Regions from separate parts of the Streptomyces sp. DSM 42067 genome, predicted to be linked through region 1. Evidence: riboswitches for the same ligand, from Rfam matches in the RefSeq annotation. Region 1 holds a riboswitch; each other region holds the start of a gene.

Region 1 (7,112 bases):
GAGGGCCTAACCGGCTGTGCTTGTCCCGATTGGTGTGGATGTGTACCGGGCGTATTGGGTGAGGTGCGCGACCTGGGGGCGGGCGTGGAGGGCGTGGAGGCGCTCACGCACGGCGGATGTCGCCGGCGCCACGCCACCCGCGTCGAGGGCGCAGTGGCACAAGCATCCCCGGTGCGATGCCACCCGCATTCCCGGTGCTACGCCACCCGCGTCGCCCCCGCGAACGGCATTTCGTCGATGGGTGCGACGCGCACCGGCGCGCTGGGATTAGGGGCGTGGATCATCCGGCCGTTGCCCACGTAGATGCCGACGTGGCTGACGCTCGAGTAGAAGAAGACCAGATCGCCCGGGAGCAGTTCGGCGCGCGGGATGCGCCGGCCGGCGTCGATCTGGGCATACGTCGTGCGAGGCAGGGACACGCCCGCCGAACGGTACGCGGCCTGGGTGAGGCCGGAGCAGTCGAAGGCGTTGGGGCCGGTGGCACCCCACACGTAGGGGCTGCCCAGCGCCCGGAACGCATAGGAAACAGCCTCGGCGGCACGGGAGTTGGGGGCTGCGGCCGATCCGTCCGGGAAGGCCTCGAGTCCTCCGGGACCGGAGGCGGGGAACGCGCCCCCCGTCCCGTCCCCGAAGATCCCGGCGCGCTCGCCCGCGGAGAGGCGGTTGAGCAGCTGCTGAGCCTCGGCCAGCTTCGTGGTCACGGTCTTCTTGTGCCGCTTCAGTTCGGCCTGGCGGGCCGTGAGTTCGGCGAGCCGGCCGTCGGCCTCCTCGCGGAGCTGCTCGATCTGCTGCAGCTGCTTCTGGACGCCTGCCACGTCCGCGGCCTGGCGGTGACCGGCGCGCTCCGCCAACGCCGCGCGCTCCAGGTACTGGTCGGGGTCGGAGGAGAGTGCCAGCTCCACGCCCGGGTCTACGGCGCCTGAACGATACTGCGCAGCCGCCGCCGAACCCAGCGCACCGCGCGCGGAGTTCAACTGCTCCATCCTGCGGGCCGCCTCGTCGCGCAGCTCGTCGACGCCCTTCTCGGTCTCGCCGGCGTCCTCCTTCGCGCCGTTGTACTTCTCGGTGGCGATCTCCGCCTCGTGGTAGAGCTTGTCGACCTTGGCCTTCACCTGGGCTGGGGTGAGATCCGGTGCCGCGTGACCGGCGCCGTCGAAGGCCGTCGCGGTCGCCGCTCCGGCGAGTGCGAGGGTGGTGGCGGTGCGGGCCGTATGGCCGCTGAGCGAGCGCTGTCTGGGCTTCCGGTGCGCTGCCACGGGGGTCCACGTCCTTCCGGGGGGCGTACGACGTACGACCGCCGAGGAACCGGCATGGGGACGGGTGTCCGGCGGCGGCCCGCACAGGGGGAGCGCGCCGCCGCCGGACCTTCTCGGCGGAGGTGTCCGACTGCCGCCCTCGGCCCGGGCGGCGGTGGGGAGCCGGGCACCTGGGGAAGCACGCTAAACCCCTCCGTCACCCCGCGGTGACGCCATGTGCGCAACTGGCCGGAGTGGACTGCCCGGTGCCCGTATGTGACCGCGGCGCCGACAGGCCGCCGCCCCCTTGCCGTACGGCTGTGACCGTTGCCCCGGAAGTGGCCCCCCTGCCCGGAGGCCGGTGCTAGTGGTCCGGTTAGGCTCCGGCCTCATGGACGTACTCATCCATCTCTTCGTCGGCCTGCACATCATCGGCATCGCCTCGCTTCTGGGCGGCTTTCTGACCCAGATGAAGGCGATGGGCGAGGGCACGGCACGGTTCGGCCCGGCGATGCTGCACGGCGCGCTCACGATGCTCGTCACGGGAGTGATCCTGGTCGGCCTCAACCAGGCCGACGACCAGCCCGTCGACAACATCAAGATCGGCGTGAAGCTGGCGCTGCTGATCGTGATCCTCGGACTCGTCTACGTGAAGCGCGACGAGGAGAAGGTGGACAAGAGGTCGTTCGGTCTGGTGGGCCTGCTGACGATGGCGAACGTGTTCATCGCGGTGCTCTGGACGTGAGCGACAAGCAATAGCCCGTCCGGCGTTTGAGGACGAGCCCGTCAGGGCGATCGGGGGTCTGGGGGCGAAGCCCGGAGAACCCAACCGGCGCGACGCACCCGCAGCCCCCGCCCCCACGCCCCGCACCTACGCGGGCCGCACCACGCTGTGAATCGGCATGTAGTAAATCGACTCGACCCGAACATTCGCCCCCGGCTTGGGCGCATGGATCATCTCGCCATTCCCGATGTAAATCCCGACGTGGCTGATGTCGTCGTAGAAGAAGACCAGGTCCCCCGGCTCGGCATTGTCGACAGACACGGTCGTGCCGACCTTCACCTGATCCCAGGTGGTACGCGGCAGCGACACCCCGGCCGTCTTCCACGCGGCCTGAGTGAGCCCTGAGCAGTCGTACGACTCGGGCCCCGTGGCCCCCCACACGTACGGCTTCCCTATCTGGGCCTCGGCGAAGTCGATGACCTTGGCGGCCATCGTGGCGTAGCTGGAGGATCCGGTGCTGCCGGAGTCACTCCCGGTGCCCGTCCCGGAACCGGTGGCAGCCTCCTGCTCGGCCTGCTCCTGTTCGGCCTGCGCCTGCGCCTCCTGACGCTGCCGCTCCTCCTCGGCCTGCCGGCGCGCCAGCTCCTCCGCCTTGCGCCTGGCCTCTTCCTCCTTCGCCTTCTCGATCGCGGCGAGCCGCGCCTTCTCCTCTGCGGTCAGCTCCGACAGCAGCTCGCGCGCCTCGCTGAGCTTCTGCTGGACGTCCTGCTTGCTCGCCTTCAGGTCCGCCTGCGACTCGGTCAGCGACGCGAGGGACTCCGTCGCCTCCTCGCGCTTCTTCGTCGTCTCGATCTGCTGCGTCTGGTAGTCGTCGACCGCTTCCTTCTGCCGGTTGGTGAGCCGGCTCATGAGCTGGCTCTGGTCGAAGTACTCCTGCGGGTCCTCGGCGAGCAGCAGCGTGGCGGTGTCGGAGACGCCCCCGGTGCGGTACTGGGCGGCGGCGAAGGAGCCGAGCTCGCGGCGCGCCTCGTTCAGCTTCTCGGTGCGCTTGGCCACGTCGTCGAGCAGCCCGTCGACGTGCTTGCGCTGCTCGTCGGTCCGTTCCTGGGCCGCGTTGTACTTCTGGGTGGCGACGCCCGCCTGACGGTAGAGGTCGTCGACCTTCTTCTGGACCTCTTCGAGGCTGGGCTTCGGTTCGGCGGGCGCGGCGGTCGCCGTCTGTGACATGAGCGCCACGGAGGTGAGGGCGGCGGCGGTGAAGCCGACCGCGGGGGACGTGCGGAGACCGGCGACGAGCTGGCCGGTGGTCCGCGGCTTGCGGTGCGACGCCAAGAGAGGCGACTCCTTCCGTGGACCGCCTACCGGGTTAGCTGTCGGGTTCGGGCGGGTGGTTCGGAAGGCTGCCCTACGGTCCGTGCCTCGTGCCCGCGGGTGTCGCGCGCACTCGGTACGGGACCGATTCACCCCAAGGTCAAAGTGGGTCCCCGGCTCCGGCTGCCGTGAGGGCGCACCGGACTCGGCGGAGGCAACCCGTCCCGGCGTCGTTCGCCGGCGGGGGTACGGGCGGCCCGCCGGGCACGCTAGCCAACTCGTGTGGCCGCTGTGAAGGTTGATGTTCGATATGCCCGATACATTTTCGTGACCTTGACCATTCGGCGGGGTCGTAGGGGGTGCTTCTAGGCAAAGCAGAAAGACCGCTGATATCTGCACCTGTAGGGATCTATCTGGCTTTTTCAAGCCAGTGTTCGGCTTCCGAGTCGAGATCTCTCGCCGCTGTCGACGGCGATGCGGCCGACTTCCCAAGGCGGCAGTGACTGTCAGCGCGGCGGCCTAGACTCGAGGAGCGATGAGCAGCCTCTTTGACGACAGCTTCCTGGCCGATCTCCAGCCCGCGCGGCGCGCGGACGAGGAGCCCCCGCCGCCGCCCGAGGACAGCGCTCCGGAGGACATCCCGGACGACCTGTTCGAGGGCCGGTTCGACGTGCCTTCGCCGCCCCGTGACGCGTACTACCGGGACGGCGCGCCCCGCCCCGCCATCGACCCAGCCGAGCTGCTCCACGGGCTGAACGACGAGCAGCGCGCCGCCGTCGTGCACTCCGGCTCCCCGCTGCTCATCGTGGCCGGCGCCGGCTCCGGCAAGACGCGCGTGCTGACGCACCGCATCGCGTATCTGCTGGCCGAGCGCGGCGTGCACCCCGGGCAGATCCTGGCGATCACGTTCACGAACAAGGCCGCGGGCGAGATGAAGGAGCGCGTGGAGCACCTCGTCGGCCCGCGCGCGGGCGCGATGTGGGTGATGACCTTCCACAGCGCGTGCGTCCGAATCCTGCGCCGCGAGTCGAAGAAGCTGGGCTTCACCTCCAGCTTCTCGATCTACGACGCCGCGGACTCCAAGCGCCTCATGGCGCTGGTCTGCCGTGATCTCGATCTCGACCCGAAGCGCTATCCGCCGAAGTCCTTCAGCGCCAAGATCTCCAACCTCAAGAACGAGCTCATCGACGAGGAGACCTTCGCCGCGCAGGCCGCCGACGGTTTCGAGAAGACCCTCGCCCAGGCCTATGCGCTGTACCAGTCGAGGCTGCGCGAGGCGAACGCGCTGGACTTCGACGACCTGATCATGACGACCGTCCATCTGCTCCAGGCGTTCCCGGACGTCGCCGAGCACTACCGGCGGCGCTTCCGGCACGTCCTGGTCGACGAGTACCAGGACACGAACCACGCCCAGTACGCCCTCGTGCGCGAGCTGGTGGGACAGCCCGGAGGGGACGACGACCCGGAGCCGGCCGAGTTGTGCGTCGTCGGTGACGCGGACCAGTCGATCTACGCCTTCCGCGGCGCCACCATCCGCAACATCCTCCAGTTCGAGGAGGACTACCCGGACGCGACGACGATCCTGCTCGAACAGAACTACCGCTCCAGCCAGACGATCCTGAGCGCCGCAAACGCCGTCATCGAGCGCAACGAGAGCCGCCGCCCCAAGAACCTGTGGACGAACGCCGGCGCGGGTGCGCGGATCACCGGCTATGTCGCCGACACCGAGCACGACGAGGCACAGTTCGTCGCCGACGAGATCGACCGGCTGACGGACGCGGACGAGGCGAAGTCGGGCGATGTCGCCGTCTTCTACCGCACCAACGCACAGTCCCGTGTGTTCGAGGAAGTCTTCATCCGCGTCGGCCTGCCGTACAAGGTCGTCGGCGGCGTCCGCTTCTACGAGCGCAAGGAGGTCCGGGACGTCCTCGCGTATCTGCGCGTGCTGTCGAACCCGGAGGACTCCGTCCCGCTGCGCCGCATCCTGAACGTCCCCAAGCGCGGCATCGGCGAGCGCGCCGAGGCGATGATCGACGCCCTCGCCCAGCGCGAGAAGATCAGCTTCGCGCAGGCGCTGCGCCGCGTCGACGAGGCGTACGGCATGGCGGCCCGCTCGACCAACGCCGTCAAGCGGTTCAACACGCTGATGGAGGACCTGCACACCATCGCGGAGTCCGGCGTCGGCCCGGCGACCGTCCTCGAAGCCATACTCGAACGGACCGGCTACCTCGCCGAGTTGCAGGCATCCACCGACCCCCAGGACGAGACACGCATCGAGAACCTGCAGGAACTGGCCGCAGTGGCCCTGGAGTTCGAGCAGGAGCGGGCCGAGGGCGAGGCGGGCACGCTGTCCGACTTCCTGGAGCAGGTGGCGCTCGTCGCCGACTCCGACCAGATCCCGGACGAGGACGAGGAGGGCAGCGGCGTCATCACGCTCATGACGCTGCACACCGCCAAGGGCCTCGAATTCCCCGTCGTCTTCCTGACGGGCATGGAGGACGGCGTCTTCCCGCACATGCGTTCCCTCGGCCAGACCAAGGAGCTCGAGGAGGAACGGCGCCTGGCGTATGTCGGGATCACACGCGCGCGGGAGCGTCTCTATCTGACGCGGTCCACGATGCGCAGCGCCTGGGGCCAGCCGGCGTACAACCCGCCGTCGCGCTTCCTGGAGGAGATCCCCGCCCAGCACGTGGAGTGGAAGCGGACGGGATCCACCGCTCCGGTCTCTTCAGGACCGGCCGCCGGTGTCGCCGCCTCACTGTCCTCGTCGCGCTCGCGCAGCGCGGCCTCCGGGGCCTCGGGGTTCGCCACGCGACGGGCGTCCGAGAAGCCGGTGGTCTCGCTGGCGGTCGGGGACCGGGTCACGCACGACCAGTTCGGCCTGGGCACGGTGGTCGGCGTGAAGGGTACGGGCGCGAACGCCGAGGCGACGATCGACTTCGGCGACACCAAGCCGAAGCGCCTGCTGCTGCGATACGCACCGGTGGAGAAGCTGTAGGAATATGAGCCCGCCAGGGCTAAGCCGGGTCGAGACCGTGACTCCGCAGCCACGGCAGCGGGTCTATCGCAGCCCCGCCGCCCGGCCGCACCTCGAAGTGCAGATGCGGCCCGGTGGAGTTGCCGGAGTTCCCGGAGTACGCGATGACGTCACCGGCCTTGACGGTGCCGCTCGAGATCTTGTGGCTGGAGAGATGGCAGTACCACGTCTCGGTACCGTCCTTGGCTGTCACGATCGCCATGTTGCCGTACGCGGGATTCCACTCCACGCGTACGGTGCCGTCCGTCGCGGCCATCACAGGGGTGCCGTAGGAGACGGGGAAGTCGATGCCGCTGTGCACGGACATCCAGTTGATGCCCGACTGTCCGTAATAGGCGCTGAGTCCGTGCTGTGCCACCGGCAGGGCGAACTTCGGGCGGAGCCGCTCTTTGCGCGCCGCTTCCTCGGCAGCCCTCTTCCGCTCGGCCTCCTGCTGGGCCTTGAGGTCGATGCGCTCCTGGGTGCGGCTCGCCCGGTCGGCGAAGTCGCCCGCGTCAGCGGAGAGGTTCTCGAGCTGAGTGTCCAGCTTGTTGTTGGCGACGGACGGCTTCACGGAGCTGGTGTCCGGGGCCGCGGTCGTCGTGGTGTCGTCGTCGCTGCCCAGGTTGCTCACGGAGGCGGCCGCGATTCCCGCGACGCCCATCACGCACGCGGATGGCACGGCCACGGTGAGCAGCGCGGAACGCTTGGCGGGGGAGCGGCGCCGGGACCGTGCGCGGGGCACTCGGGCCGAAGAGGACACCGTGGAGACCAGCGGTTCAGCGGCTTTCTCTTCAGAAGTCGCCTCGTCGAGGGGAAGATCGCG
Region 2 (7,112 bases), 2.5 Mb from region 1:
CGCTCGCCCACCATCCGCGGGTGCTGTGGGGCGATCTCCGCTTCGAGCAGTCCGTGGCGAAGTGGAACAAGCTCAACCCGGATCTGAAGGCGCTCGCCGTGATGGCATCGGCTGCGTCGATCGGCTGCTCTTGGTGCATGGACTTCGGGTACTGGAAGGAGCACGGGCGCGGCATGGCGGAGCGGAAGCTGCGTGACGTGCCGGTCTGGCGCGACAGCGATGCGTACACACCGCTGGAGCGCGACGTCCTCGCGTACGCGGAGGCGATGACGGCGACTCCTCCGACGGTCGAGGACGCCCTGGCCGACCGTCTGCGCAGGAGTCTCGGCGACGCGGCCTTCGTCGAGCTGACGGCGATGGTCGCGGTGGAGAACCTGCGCTCGCGCATGAACTCGGCACTGGGGCTCACCAGCCAGGGGTTCAAGGACTCGTGCGATCTCCGCGACGGCCCGGGGGCGGCGACGCGTGGTGCGGCTGGATCGTCGGGTGCCCTGACCGGAGGCGCTTGACACTTCACCGTCCGGAGGCGCTTGACACTTCACCGCCGGAGACACCGCCGCACGCTGACCACGGATGCCGCCGCGACGCGCAAGGGGCGCGTTGACAGGGGTCTCCAGGCATCTCGATACTGACCCGCGATTCAGTAAGCGCATCTATTCCGTGAGCTCCGTGAGCGCATCGGTCACGTGAGCGCATCGCGGTGCGAGTATCGCGGTGAGCGCATCGAGACCCTGGAGACCCATGTCCGGCCCACCCACTGCAGCCGCGCCACCGACCAGATCGGCGGCACCTGGCGAACTTGCCGCACCGGCCTCGCGACGCACCGCAGGGGCCGCCGTCGCAGAGCCGCCACTGATGTCGCTGACCTGGACCGATCACATCACCGGCCACCGCGGGTTCCTCGTCGTGGACCGGCTGGTACGCGGTGTCGCCAGCGGCGGGTTGCGGATGCGTGCGGGCTGCACGCTCGAAGAGGTCACCGGCCTCGCCCGCGGGATGACGATGAAGGAGGCCCTGCACTACAACCCGGAGGGCCGCTACATCCCCCTGGGCGGCGCCAAGGGAGGGATCGACTGCGACCCGCAGGACCCGGAGGCGTACGGCGTCCTGGTGCGGTACCTGCGCGCCATGCGCCCGTACATCGAGGACTTCTGGACCACCGGGGAGGATCTCGGCCTCACCCAGGACATCGTCGACAGGGCCGCCGCAGAGGCGGGGTTGGTCTCGTCCATCCAGGCCGTCTACCCGCTGCTTGACGACGAGACGGCGGCCCGGCAGCGGCTCGCCGACGCGTTCGCGGTCGAGGTGGACGGCATCGGACTCGACGAACTCGTCGGAGGGTGCGGGGTGGCGGAGTCGGTGCTGGCCGCGTTGGACCGGGCGGGTGTTCCGTATGCGGGCACCCGCGTCTGCGTGCAGGGTCTGGGGACCATGGGCGGCGCGACCGCCCGCTTTCTCGCCCGCGCGGGGCTCACGATTGTCGCCGTCGCCGACGTCAAAGGCACGATCGCCAACCCGGCCGGGCTCGACGTCGAGGCGCTGCTCGCGGCCAGGGACGCGTACGGCACGGTGGATCGCGCCGCCCTGCGCGACGACGACCGTGAACTGCCGGGCGACGCCTGGCTGTCCGTCGACGCGGAGGTTCTCGTGCCCGCGGCGGTGTCGTACGCGATCGATGCCGGGAACCAGCGGCGGATCACGGCCCGCTGGATCGTCGAGGCGGCGAACATGCCGGTGCTGCCCGAGGCGGAGGAACTGCTGGCGGCGCGGGGGATCACCGTCCTCCCGGACGTCGTCGTCAACTCCGGTACGAACGCCTGGTGGTGGTGGACGCTGTTCGGCGACATCGGCGCGGACGCGGACGCGGCCTTCGACCACACCCGCCGCTCCATGCTCGCCCTGATCGACCAGATGCTCACGCGCGCGGAGGCCGACGGTACGACGCCGCGCGCGGCCGCGCACGCCATCGTGTCGGACCGGCTGCCGGTGATCGCGGAGCGGTTCGGGTGGTACGGATGACTGTCCCGGTGACTGGTCCGGGTCCGGTGACTGGTGCGGCGCATGCCCACGCGCGCGTGCCGCACACGGTCGGGCTCCTGGTGTGCAGCGTCGGCGGTGTTTCCCTGTGCAGCATGGACGGTGCTTCCCTGTGCAGCATGGACGGTGCTTCCCTGTGCAGCATGGACGGTGCTTCCCTGTGCAGCATGGACGGTGCTTCCCTGTGCAACGTGGGCGGTGTTTCCTGATGACACGGGTGCGGTTGAGCGTGGCCGAGCGGCGGGAAGCGCTGTTGCGGGCCGCCGTCGAGCAGATCGAGGCGCGAGGCGTCGCGGCCGTGCGCATCGCCGATGTGGCCTCCGCCCTCGGGGTCAGCAACGCCCTGGTGCTCTATCACTTCTCGACCAAGGAACAGCTGGTCGCCGCCGCGTTCACACATGCCGCCGAGGGCGATCTCGCGCATCTGCGCAGGCTGCTGGGCAGACGCACGACGGCGGTACGCCGCCTGCGTACCGCCGTCCGCTGGTACGCGCCGACCGGGCAGGCCAAGGGGTGGCGGCTGTGGATCGAGGGCTGGGCGGGGGCCCTGCGCGATCCCGCGCTGCGCGAGGTGACGCGCGGTCTCGACCAGCAGTGGAAGGCGGCGCTCGCCGAGGTGATCGCGGAGGGCGTGGCGGCCGACGAGTTCCGCTGCCCGGACCCCATGGCCGCGGCCCTGCGTCTGACCGCGCTGCTGGACGGGCTCGCGGTCCAGATGACTGCCTACGACGGCACGCTGTCCCGTGCGCGCATGACGAAGTGGGTCGACGAGGCTCTCGCCCGGGAACTGGGCCTTGAGCGGAAGGCGTTGATGGCTACGGCACGGTGACCCGCCGGGCGGGCCCCACGGTTCCGGACGCACCCCGGCGCCGGACGCGCCCCGGCTCCGGGCCGGAGGCCCGTGACGGGGCTCAGGCCGTACGTGACGAACCCACCGTCGTGGGGTTGTGCCCACCATTGTGCCCACCCGTTCCCCAGCGGAACGACTGCCCACAACGCTCACCGCACCCCCGGTCCCCAAGACCCCCGAGATGCCCCTACAGAGGCAGCAGATCCGGTCTCTTCGCCTCGACGTGGTCCCCGGAGGACTCGCCGCGCAGCCGCCGTCCGATCCACGGCACGAGGTACTCGCGGGCCCAGTGGATCGTGTCGCGGCGCACATCGAGGGAGCCGCGCGGCGGTTCCGGGGGCCAGGGCTGGTCCGGGTCGGCGGGCACCTCGAGTCCGAGCACCTGTGCGGCGCGCAGGGCGACACGGGTGTGGCCCTCGGGCGACAGGTGCAGCCGGTCGGGGTCCCAAGCCCTGCGGTCCTGGATGGTCTTGAGCGACCACAGGTCGAGGACGGGGAACCCGTACCGGTCGGCGATGGCCCGCAAGTGCAGGTTGTACGTGGCGATCTTGCCGCGCAGGTGCTTCAGCACGGGTACGCCGCGAGTGTCGAAGCCCGTGGCGATCAGGACGCTGCCCGCGGCCGACGCGAGGTCGGCGACGGCCCGCTCGAAGCGTTCCGCGACGTCGTCGGGGTCGGTGCCGGGCCGGATGATGTCGTTGCCGCCTGCGCAGAACGTCACGAGGTCGGGGGCGAGTTCCTTGGCCCGCGGGACCTGTTCCGCGACGATCTGGTCGAGGAGCCTGCCGCGTACGGCGAGATTGGCGTAGCGGAAGGTGTGCTCCGGGACCCGGTCGTCGAGGAGGACGGCGAGCCGGTCGGCCCAGCCGACGAAGTGCCCGCCGGGACCGGGGTCTCCGACACCTTCCGTGAAGCTGTCGCCGACCGCTGCGTAGGACCTGATCACGTCACTGGTGAGGAATGTCGACTCTGCTGCCACGTCGGCATATCTTTCACCTCGCTAAGTGACCTACGCCACCGTAGGCAGGGGTTGACGGCGGGTGAGATATGCCACTCGTCAAGATTCGCCCAAGCCAGGAATAGAGCCCAGCCGTTCATAGAGGCAGGGTCGCCGCGGCTCACGGACGAGACGACGTGCGCCCGGCCAGGACACACCATGGGGCGGTGCGGGGCCTGACCGGGCCTCGTCGATCGGTGTCGGTCTGTCGCAACCGAGGTGGCGTCAGATGGAGACGCCGTGCTGGCGCAGGTACGCCAGCGGGTCGACGTCGGAGCCGTAGTCCGGCGTGGTGCGGATCTCGAAGTGCAGGTGCGGGCCCGTGCTGTTGCCCGTGGAGCCGGAGAGCCCGATCTGCTGTCCCGCGGTCACGGTCTGGCCGGCCGAGACGGAGAGGGCGGACAGGTGGGCGTACTGCGCGTACAGACCGTCGCTCAGCTGGATGACGACCTGGTTGCCATACGAACCGGCCCAGCCGGCGGAGACGACAGTGCCTGCGCCGACGGCCTTGAGGCTGGTGCCGGTCGGGGCCACGAAGTCCACACCGGTGTGGTAGCCGCTCGACCACATGCTGCCCGACTGGCGGTAGGGCGTGCTCATGGTGGCGCCGGGGATCGGCGCGGTGAAGGCGGAGGTGGTCGTGGCTGCCGTGTCCGCGGGCGCCGTGTTGGTGGCCGTGGTGGTCGCCGTGGGAGCAGTGGAGGTCGTGGACGCCTTTTCGGCAGGCGCCTTGGAGGCGGCAGCGGCCGGGGCCTTGGACGCGGAAGCGGAGGCCGAGTCGTCGGAGGCGGCGGCCTTGCCGTCGACGACGAGCTTGAGGCCCGCGCGGATCTTTGTGGGGTCGGCGCCGATGGCCTTGCGGTTGTCCTTGTAGAGCTTCTTCCAGCCGCCGGCGACCTTCTGCTCCCTGGCGATGCCGGCGAGGCAGTCGCCCGACTTCACCGTATACGTCTTCTTCGCGGCCGACTTGGCGGCGGCGGCCGCGACGGCGGCCTTTCCGGAAACGGACTGGACCGCGGACTGCGGGGCGGTCTGTGCGGGAGCGGCAAACGCGCCCGTGGCGCCGATGAGCGGCAGTGCGAGTGCGGCACTCCCCGCGCTGAAGGCGGCTATGGAGCGGGTGAAGCGCAGGGACTTGGAACGGCGGTTCTTACCGGTCGCGGGCATGGCGAATTCCTCTCCGGCGCCTGCGAGGTGAGCTGTCGGGTTCGGACTGGAGATGTCCGGCCGCGTTTTGGCGCGACTTCACCCCAAGCTGGTCCGGATACCCGGAACCGGCGTTCTACCTGTGGGATCCCCCGCTCCTGCCATACACGTTGTGTGAGTGGGGATTCCGGGCGATGGCAGGATTCGGCGTCCGCCCGGATCGACCGTGACCGTAAGCGAGTCGGAATGGCGGACACAAGCGTGGTTATTCCAGCGGGATTCCGGTTCTTGATCCTTCCCCGGAAATTCCGGTCACTGTCCGTGGATTAACGATCTCCGCATTCCGGCCAACCCCCCGGAAATTCAGGGGCGGTCACGAAAGGGAGATCGCCACCCACCGTCACCAATATGATCCTGCTCACGGCATGCCACTCATGACGCCTTATTGCAGGGCGAGTTAGAGCCAATGACCCAAAGAGGACTAAATCGGTCAGATGCGACGCAGACGGATAACTGCCGCATCCAGGTCGCCATGCAGCCCGGTCCGCAGACCGTGGTGCAGCAGCACCGCACCCCGATGCACCGCGCCGGTCTCGAGGCACTCGTACGACCCGGCGGGATCGAGCCCTCGCAGCCTGACCGCCGGGGGCGCCTCGCCGTAGTGCTGGGCCCCCAACCACGCCAGGACTACGGCCTCGTCCCCGAGGACGTACTGCACCGCGCTCAGCCCGCCCTCCGGCGCCCTCAGCCGGTAGAGGTCGCCGCGCTGCACGACGGGGCGGATCTCCTTGTAGAGATCCACCCACCGACGGGCCTCGGCGAGCTCCTCGTCGCTCCACTCGGTGAGGTCGCCGCCGACCCCGAGCACCCCGGCCATGGCACTGACGAAGCGGAAGCGCAACGAGCTCACACGGTCATTGAGCTGGACGTTCGGGCTGTCGGTGACCCAGGCCGCCATGACCCGCGCGGGGTGCACCTGAGTGAAGCCGTACTGGATGGCGAGCCGGTCCAGCGGGTCGGTGTTGTCGGAGGTCCACACCTGGTCCGTGCGCGCCATGATGCCGAGATCGACCCGGCCGCCACCGCCCGAGCAGGACTCGAACGCCACTCCCGGGTGCGCGGCCCGCAGCCGGTCCAACAACCCATAGAGCGCATGCACATGCGCGTTCCACAGCCTCTGCGGATACGGTTCCCCCGGCCACCCGGCATCCGTGAAGCAGCGATTGAAGTCCCACTTCACATAGTCGATCGGCGCGCTGCTCAGCAGGGTGTCCAGCTGCTCCCACAGATACTGCTGGACGTCCTCGCGGGCGAGGTTCAGGACCAGCTGGTTGCGGAACTCCGTCCGCGTACGGCCGGGGAAGTGCTGCACCCAGTCGGGGTGGGCGCGATACAGATCACTGTCGGCGTTGACCATCTCCGGCTCGACCCAGATGCCGAACTGCATGCCCAGGGCGTGCACGTCGTCGGCGAGCGGCTTCAGCCCGTGCGGGAAGCGGTCCGGGTTGGGCGTCCAGTCGCCCAGACCGGCCCGGTCGCTGGTCCGTGCGCCGAACCAGCCGTCGTCTACGACGAACAGCTCGACGCCCATGTCGGCGGCGCGCTGGGCGAGCGCCCGCTGCTGGTCCTCGGAGATGCCGAAATTGGTGGCCTCCCAGGAGTTGTAGAGCACGGGCCGGTCCTGATCGGCATCGGGAATAACGCACTTGCGCTGATATGCGTGCCATGCCCGACTTGTTCCGCCAAAGCCGCCGTCACTCCAGAGCCCCGCGAAGACGGGTGTGGCGATCGCCACTCCGGGCTTGAGCAGCGCCTGCCCCGAGTCGTCGTGCCCCGTACCACCGGTGATCTGCACGATGCCGTCCGGCAGCTGCTGCACGGCGATCCGCCAGGACCCCGACCAGGCGAGCGCGCAGCTGTACACCTCGCCGGACTCCTCAGTCGCCGCACCCTCCGCGTCGAGCGCGACCCACGGCAGGTGCTGGTGCCCGGTGTGCCCGCGCCGACTGCCGATGATCTTCTCGCCGTAGGTCAGCTCGGAGCGCCCGAGCCGGGACTCGGCCGCCCACCGGCCATGCAGCT
Region 3 (7,112 bases), 1.4 Mb from region 1:
AGTCGGCCACCGGCGGGCACCATCGCGTCGACGAAGCCGAGCGCCGGGTCGGGTTCGTCGGCGGCGAGCACCACGCGGATGCCCGAGCGGCGGGCGGCCGTCGCCAGGGCCTGCGCACCCGGCAGCACCTGCGCGGACACCCCCGATACCGCTTGTAGCCGCCCTGCCTTGGCCAGGCCGAGGATCTGCTCGCTGCCCCGCCGTCGCAGCCGGGCCGCGGCCTGACGCCCGACCGGCTCCGACCCCTCCAGTGGTCCCAGCACCCAGCCCTCGTCGTCGTGGTGGACCCGGCCGGGCGCTTCCGGGTCGAACAGGGCGAAGAGCCGGTCGGAGATCTGCTCAGGATCGGCCCCCCTCAGTGGTACCAGGTCGGTCAGCTCGTGCCGGCCACTGCGCAGCGCCTCCACGTCCAACACCACGGTGTCGACCTGGCCCAGCCGGCGCAGGGCGCCGCGGTCCATGGTCACGACCCCGCGCAGCGACAGGAACCGGCCGAGACTGGTGGCGAACCCCTCGCGTCCGGCCTCCGGCGCCTTCGGCACGCTCGCCAGCGCCACCGCCAGCCCGCGCCGCCAGCCGGCATACGGCGCGGCCGCGGCGCCGGCCAGCGCGCCGAGGCCCATGGCCCGCTCGGCATAGCGCGCCGTTACGTCCCGGTGCACAGGACCCGGCCGCTCCACCACGATCGGCTCGGCCGCCGCGTCCTCCGGCTCGCGCAACAGGAATGGCTCGGCCGCCTCCCAAGCGTCGCGGTCCGCGTTCGCCTCCCGCCACTGCGAGATGCGCGCGACGACGTCGAGTACCAGCCCTCCGCCGCGGGTGGCCACGCCCTGGGCCAGCGCGTTCAGCACCGGCAGCACCGACTCGGCCTCCTCCCGGCCGGTCAGGCCCCGCGCGGTCCACTTCCGCAGCCGAGGGTGGTACTGGAGGGCCGAGGCCACCGCACCCACCTCGGCCGGCAGCGGTGTCCACGGCGACAGGCGCGTGGCGAGGGAGAGCAGCAGCCCCACCGCGTCCGCGGCCAGCGCCGGGAGCTCCTTTCGCCTACGTGGCCCTTCGCTCGGATGGTGCGGCTCGGGGCACCACTCGTCGAACTCGCTCGGCTCCGCCGGCGCCGCCATGCCGTGTGCCTCCGCATGCGCGACGAGCCGGATCAGCTCCCGCTCGGACGGGGGCGGCGAGCCCAGCGCCACCACCACCCGCTCCGACGGCGCGTTCACCCGCGCCCACTCCACACCCGGATGCTCCTCCAGGGCGCGCTCCACCAGCCGGCCCACCCACATCCCCCGGGGGCCGTGCACGCCGTGGACCTCGATGTGGCACCGCCCCGGCCGCGACCACACATCGCGCCGGTCGAGGCCGACCAGGAGCGCGGTCGCGTCCGCCACGCCGCGTACCCCGAGGGCCACCCCGCCCGCCACACCACCGGCCAGCGTCCCCAGCACCGAAAGCGCCGGAAGGCGCATGTTCGACAGCGGCGACATCTGCGGTGACCTCCCCAGCCGGTCCTGCCCATTTCACGGTAACCGCCCCCATGGAAACGGCCAGCGGGGCGAACAACCGCAGCAGCGAGCGCACCGCGTCGTACGGGTAGGTGCCTGAGGCCATCTGGGGTGGCCCTGCAGATCAGCTCACGGTGGTCGTCGTGACAGCGGCGGCCGGGGTGTCGCGCAGGCCGAGGCGCAGGTGCTCGACGTGGTAGAGGGCCTGCTCCAGGAGTTCGGCGACATGGTTGTCGTAGAGCGCGTAGATGACCGAGCGGCCGCGGCGCTCGCCGGTGACCAGGCCGAGATTGCGCAGCAGGCGCAGCTGGTGGGAGCAGGCGGACTGTTCCATGCCGACGGCGTCGGCGAGTTCCGTCGCCGCGCACGGCCCTTCCTGGAGGCGGGTCAGGATCCGCAGCCGGGAGGGAGTGGCGAGGGCCTGGAGCGTGGCGGCCACATCGGCGGCGCCCACGGTCTCGAGGCGCTCGCGTGCTGTGGCGGCGGTTTTGGTGTCAGCTCCGTGGCCCATTACCTCATCCTACGGACGCGAGACCCGCCACGCATGAAGGAATGAATGAGTCTTCATGTATTCCTGTACGGTGGGTGGAAGCCGCGGGTGCGACCGCTCGCCCGTATGCCGTCTTGCCGTATGCCCTCTGCCCGTATGCATCCCTCTGCTCTCATGCGTCCCTCGTGAAGGACCACCACGCTGATGACTTCCACCCTCACTCCGTCCCCGGCCGGGCTCGCCGCGCCTGCGCGCGATGCGGGCGGGCCCCGGCGGCGTACCCGGTTCTTCGCGCTGCCCGAGGTGCGCTGGGCCGCCGCCGCCACCGCGTTCTTCCTGATCGCGCTGGTCCTTGAGCTGACCGGAACGCCGGCCTGGCTCTGGGGGCCGCTGTACGCGCTGGCGTATGTCACGGGCGGGTGGGAGCCGGGCTGGGAGGGCTTGAAGGCCCTGAAGGACAAGACGCTCGATGTCGACCTGCTGATGGTCGTCGCGGCGCTGGGCGCCGCCGCGATCGGGCAGGTGATGGACGGCGCCCTGCTGATCGTCATCTTCGCGACCTCGGGCGCGCTGGAGGCCCTGGCCACGGCCAGGACCGCCGAATCGGTGCGCGGACTGCTCGATCTGGCGCCGGCCACGGCGACCCGGCTGACGCCGGGCGGTCGCGAACAGGCCGTGCTCGTCGAGGAGTTGGCGGTCGGTGACACGGTCCTCGTACGCCCCGGAGAGCGCGTCGGTGCCGACGGCCGCGTGCTGGACGGGGCGAGCGAGGTGGACCAGGCGACCATCACCGGCGAACCGCTCCCCGTGGCGAAGGAGCCGGGTGACGAGGTGTTCGCCGGAACTGTCAACGGCACGGGTGCGCTGCGGGTCCGTGTCGAGCGCGACGCCTCCGACACGGTGATCGCCCGGATCGTACGGATGGTGGAGGAGGCGTCCGAGACCAAGGCACCCACCCAGCTCTTCATCGAGAAGGTCGAACAGCGCTACTCGCTGGGCATGGTGGCCGCGACGCTCGCCGTGTTCGCCGTACCGCTCGCGTTCGGCGAGGAACTGACCGGGGCGCTGTTGCGTGCCATGACCTTCATGATCGTGGCCTCCCCGTGCGCGGTCGTGCTGGCCACCATGCCGCCGCTGCTGTCGGCCATCGCGAATGCCGGACGGCACGGTGTGCTGGTCAAGTCGGCGGTGGTGATGGAGCGTCTGGGGCAGGTCGACGCGGTGGCGGTCGACAAGACCGGCACGCTGACCGAGGGCGTGCCGCGGGTGACCGACGCCCGGCCGCTCCCCGGCTCCGGCCTGGAGGAGGGCGAGTTGCTGGCGCTCGCGGCCGCGGCCGAGCACCCCAGCGAGCATCCGCTGGCGCGGGCCGTTGTGGATGCTGCACGCGCGCGTGGCCTGTCACTGTCCCCAGCGGAGGACTTCGACTCCACGCCCGGCGTCGGAGTGACCGCCACCGTCGACGGGCGACCGGTCGCGGTGGGCGCGCCGGCACGGCTGCTCGACGGGGCGACGGACGCGGCGGACGCGACGGTCGCGCCTGCCGCACACGCGGCGATCCTCGCGGCCGAGCTGGAGAAGGGCGGGCGTACCGCGGTCCTGGTCCAGGCCGACGGTGTTCCGGTCGGCTTGCTGGGCCTCGCCGACCGCCTGCGCCCGGACGCCTCTGCCGCCGTCGCCTCGCTGACGGCGCTCACCGGCGCCGCACCGGTGCTGCTGACCGGTGACAACCCGCGCGCGGCCGGGCACCTCGCTGCCGAGGTCGGCATCGAGGACGTACGAGCCGGTCTGCTGCCGCAGCACAAGGTGAGCGCGGTGAAGGAACTGGAGAGTGCCGGCCGCAAGGTCCTGGTCGTCGGAGACGGAGTCAACGACGCCCCGGCCCTGGCCGCCGCCCACACCGGCGTCGCCATGGGCCGGGCAGGCTCGGACCTCGCGCTGGAGACCGCCGACGCGGTGATCGTCCGAGATGAACTCACCACCGTGCCCGCGGTGATCGCGCTCTCCCGCCGGGCACGGCGCTTGGTGGTGCAGAACCTCGTGATCGCCGGGGTGTTCATCGGCGGCCTCGTCGCCTGGGACCTGGTGGGCACTCTTCCGCTTCCGCTCGGCGTCGCCGGTCACGAGGGCTCCACCGTCATCGTCGGCCTCAACGGACTGCGACTGCTGAGGGAGGCGGCTTGGCAGCGGGCCGTCCTGGAGGGCGACCGGTGAGCGATCCCACTGACCCCATATGGGTGATTTGCTCTTATTCTCACTAAAGCTCGCATTCGGTCTGTTGGTCCAACTTGCAGTGCTTCGCGTGGGGTTATGAAGAGGGGAATTCCCACCAAACCGTGATATGCCTCACTTCAGGGCGAGCTGACCGTTCTCTGACGTTCTCGCGCCCTCGCCCATTTCGCCGTCAGACAACGGGAGTTGGGCTCCCCGGCGGCGGACGCGTAACCGGATCTGTCCCGGCTTGATTCGCAATGGGGATTTCTCTGTGATTTCGGCCCTTGTTCCGGTCGGGCGCTCTCGCTTACGTTCGCGCCAATCCGGGTGGCCCGCGCCGAATCCTGCCGCTGCCCGGAAACCGCAATCACCCACGTATGGCAGGAGCGGGGAACCCAGGTAAGTCGCCGATCCGGAAACAGGACCGGCTCGGGGTGAAGTCGCAATCACATGCGGCCGGGCATCTCCAGCCCGAACCCGACAGCTCACCTCGCAGGCGACGGAGAGGAATTCGTCATGCGCGCAAACGGCAAGTACCGTCGTCCCAGGACCAATCCATTCGCTCGAGGCCTCATGGCCATGGGTGTGGGTGGTGCCGTATTCGCCGTACCGTTGGCGACCGCGGCCACTGCCGACGCGGCTCCGGCGGCGCAGTACGCGACCGCCGCAGCGGCGCTCTCGCCTGTCGTCGCCGCTCAGACGGGCAGCCCGACGACCTACACGGTGGTTGCCGGCGACACCCTGGTCAAGATCGCGGCCGCGCACAACCTCAAGGGTGGCTGGAAGAAGCTGTACGAGGACAACAAGGCGATCATCGGCAGCGATCCGTCGAAGATCCGCGCCGGCCTCAAGCTGACGCTCGGGGAGAAGGCCACGCCGAAGACGGCGACCACGACCACCGTCGCGCCGGCATCCGGGAAGACGTACACCGACAACCTGGACGGTTGGATCAAGGAGTCGCTGGACGTCATGGCCGCGAACGGTATTCCCGGCACCTACGACGGAATCCACCGCAACATCATGCGCGAGTCCTCGGGCAATCCGAAGGCCGTCAACAACTGGGACTCCAACGCCGCGAAGGGAACACCTTCCAAGGGCCTCCTCCAGGTCATCGACCCCACGTTCCAGGCCTATCACGTACCCGGTACGTCGATGGACATTTTCGACCCGGTCGCCAACATCACTGCTGCGTGCAACTACGCCGCCGACAGGTACGGATCGATGGACAACGTCTTCGGCCCCTACTGACGTAACTGCTCTGCCTGCCGTATCCGCTCTGCTTTCCGCACCGACGTAATCGCATTCCGCCGAAGATCACGGCAGGAATCCCGCACCGGGTATCCGGCCGTGCGCAGGCAAATCCAGGAAAACGCGCGCACCGATTCCGTTCACGGCCGATCCCAGGGGGTAGCCGGACGGCAGGAAGCGGCCGATCTGCGATGCGACACAAGGGGGACGCCCACCTGGACCCGCGCCTGTGAGCGGCCGGGTCCCGGTGGGCGGGCCGAGTACGCGGACAAGGAGAGCCACCGTGGAATTCGACGTGATCGTGGAGATCCCGCAGGGCTCCCGCAACAAGTACGAGATGGATCACGAGATGGGGCGGATCCGGCTGGACCGGATGCTGTTCACGTCCACGAAGTATCCGGCCGACTACGGATACATAGACGGTACCCTCGGCAGCGACGGCGACCCCCTGGACGCCCTGGTCATCACCGGTGACCCGACGTTTCCCGGCTGCGTCATCGAGTGCCGGGCCGTCGCGATGTTCGTCATGCGCGACGAGAAGGGCATGGACCAGAAGGTCCTGTGCGTGCCCGCCCATGATCCGCGCTACGCCGCCACGCAGGACATCGGCGATGTCCCGGAGTTCGACCGGCTGGAGATCACCCACTTCTTCGAGGTCTACAAGGACCTGGAACCCGGCAAGTCCGTCGAGGGTTCCCACTGGGAGGGCCGAGACCAGGCCTACGCCGAGATCGAGGCGTCCCGCCGACGCGCCGCCGACCATCAGACCCTCGTGTGACCAGGGGCGACGGCACCTGCAACGGCAACGGTAAGGACAAGGGGTGAGGCCAGGAGGCAACCGTGAAGCTGTCCTTTCTTGAACCGCTGTACGCACGGCCGGGTCCCTACGCATGTGCCTATGTGAATACGTCCCGCGACATCGAGGACCCTGAGACAGCCAACGACCTGCGACGACGTCATGTGCGGGACGACCTGACCGCACAGGGGGCCGATACCGCCACCGTCGCTGCGGTGGCCGCCGTGATCGGGACCGACAGGACGGTGCCGGGCCGGCACGGCCAGGCGATCTTCGCGGCACAGGGGCGGCTCGCTCTGGTGGAAGAGCTGCCCGATCCGCCCGTCCGTGACCTGGCCGAGTTCACCTCACTGCCGGACGCCATGCCGCTGGCGGTTCAGCACGCACCGGACATTCCGTACGCGGCTGTCGTCGTGCACCGCGCCGACCTGAGAGGCGAGACCGGCGCCCAGGAGGAACTGCAGGTCGACCTGGAGACGGGCCGGTGGCCCATCAGCAGGGTCACCCCCGGCACGCATTCCCGTCGGCGGATCCCCGCAGCGGACTGGCAGAGGGGCGTGGCGCAGGTCGTGGGCGAGCTGGAGGAGCTGGCTGACCGGGGCGGTGCGGAGGTGATCGTCGTGTGCGGGGAGGTGTGGGCGCGTGGCGTCCTGCTCCACAGACTGCCCCGGCGCCTGAGCGAACGCGCGATCGTCGCCGAGGGCGGAGCGGGAGAAGGTGACGGGGGCCGGGCGTTGCTGGAGGGGGAACTCGGGGAGCTGTTCCGCGGACGCATGGCGGCGCGGGACCGGGCCCAGGCGGAGACGTTCATGGCGCACCGGGCCCGGTACGGGAGCGCGGCGGAGGGCTTGGGGGCCACCGT

What was found. Region 1 has a riboswitch for cyclic di-AMP ahead of ACSMXV_RS25295 (C40 family peptidase). Riboswitches for the same ligand answer to the same signal wherever they lie in the genome.
Region 2: linked by a shared signal. The riboswitch ahead of ACSMXV_RS35910 (M23 family metallopeptidase) and the one ahead of ACSMXV_RS25295 (C40 family peptidase) in region 1 are both predicted to bind cyclic di-AMP.
Region 3: linked by a shared signal. The riboswitch ahead of ACSMXV_RS31265 (LysM peptidoglycan-binding domain-containing protein) and the one ahead of ACSMXV_RS25295 (C40 family peptidase) in region 1 are both predicted to bind cyclic di-AMP.

What each region holds. Positions count from the first base shown of each region.
Region 1 covers NZ_CM147706.1:5,499,717-5,506,828, forward strand. The annotation lists gene ACSMXV_RS25285 (C40 family peptidase) at 198-1,256, opposite strand; gene ACSMXV_RS25290 (hypothetical protein) at 1,627-1,980, shown strand; gene ACSMXV_RS25295 (C40 family peptidase) at 2,107-3,291, opposite strand; cyclic di-AMP (ydaO/yuaA leader) riboswitch at 3,300-3,491, opposite strand; gene pcrA (DNA helicase PcrA) at 3,806-6,268, shown strand; gene ACSMXV_RS25305 (M23 family metallopeptidase) at 6,288-7,112, opposite strand, start outside.
Region 2 covers NZ_CM147706.1:8,021,334-8,028,445, reverse strand. The annotation lists gene ACSMXV_RS35930 (carboxymuconolactone decarboxylase family protein) at 1-509, shown strand, start outside; gene ACSMXV_RS35925 (glutamate dehydrogenase) at 856-2,019, shown strand; gene ACSMXV_RS35920 (TetR/AcrR family transcriptional regulator) at 2,246-2,866, shown strand; gene ACSMXV_RS35915 (SGNH/GDSL hydrolase family protein) at 3,075-3,866, opposite strand; gene ACSMXV_RS35910 (M23 family metallopeptidase) at 4,110-5,051, opposite strand; cyclic di-AMP (ydaO/yuaA leader) riboswitch at 5,054-5,234, opposite strand; gene ACSMXV_RS35905 (alpha-galactosidase) at 5,521-7,112, opposite strand, start outside.
Region 3 covers NZ_CM147706.1:6,904,542-6,911,653, forward strand. The annotation lists gene ACSMXV_RS31250 (cation-translocating P-type ATPase) at 1-1,484, opposite strand, end outside; gene ACSMXV_RS31255 (ArsR/SmtB family transcription factor) at 1,627-2,013, opposite strand; gene ACSMXV_RS31260 (heavy metal translocating P-type ATPase) at 2,197-4,206, shown strand; cyclic di-AMP (ydaO/yuaA leader) riboswitch at 4,565-4,720, shown strand; gene ACSMXV_RS31265 (LysM peptidoglycan-binding domain-containing protein) at 4,723-5,454, shown strand; gene ACSMXV_RS31270 (inorganic diphosphatase) at 5,738-6,232, shown strand; gene ACSMXV_RS31275 (baeRF2 domain-containing protein) at 6,295-7,112, shown strand, end outside.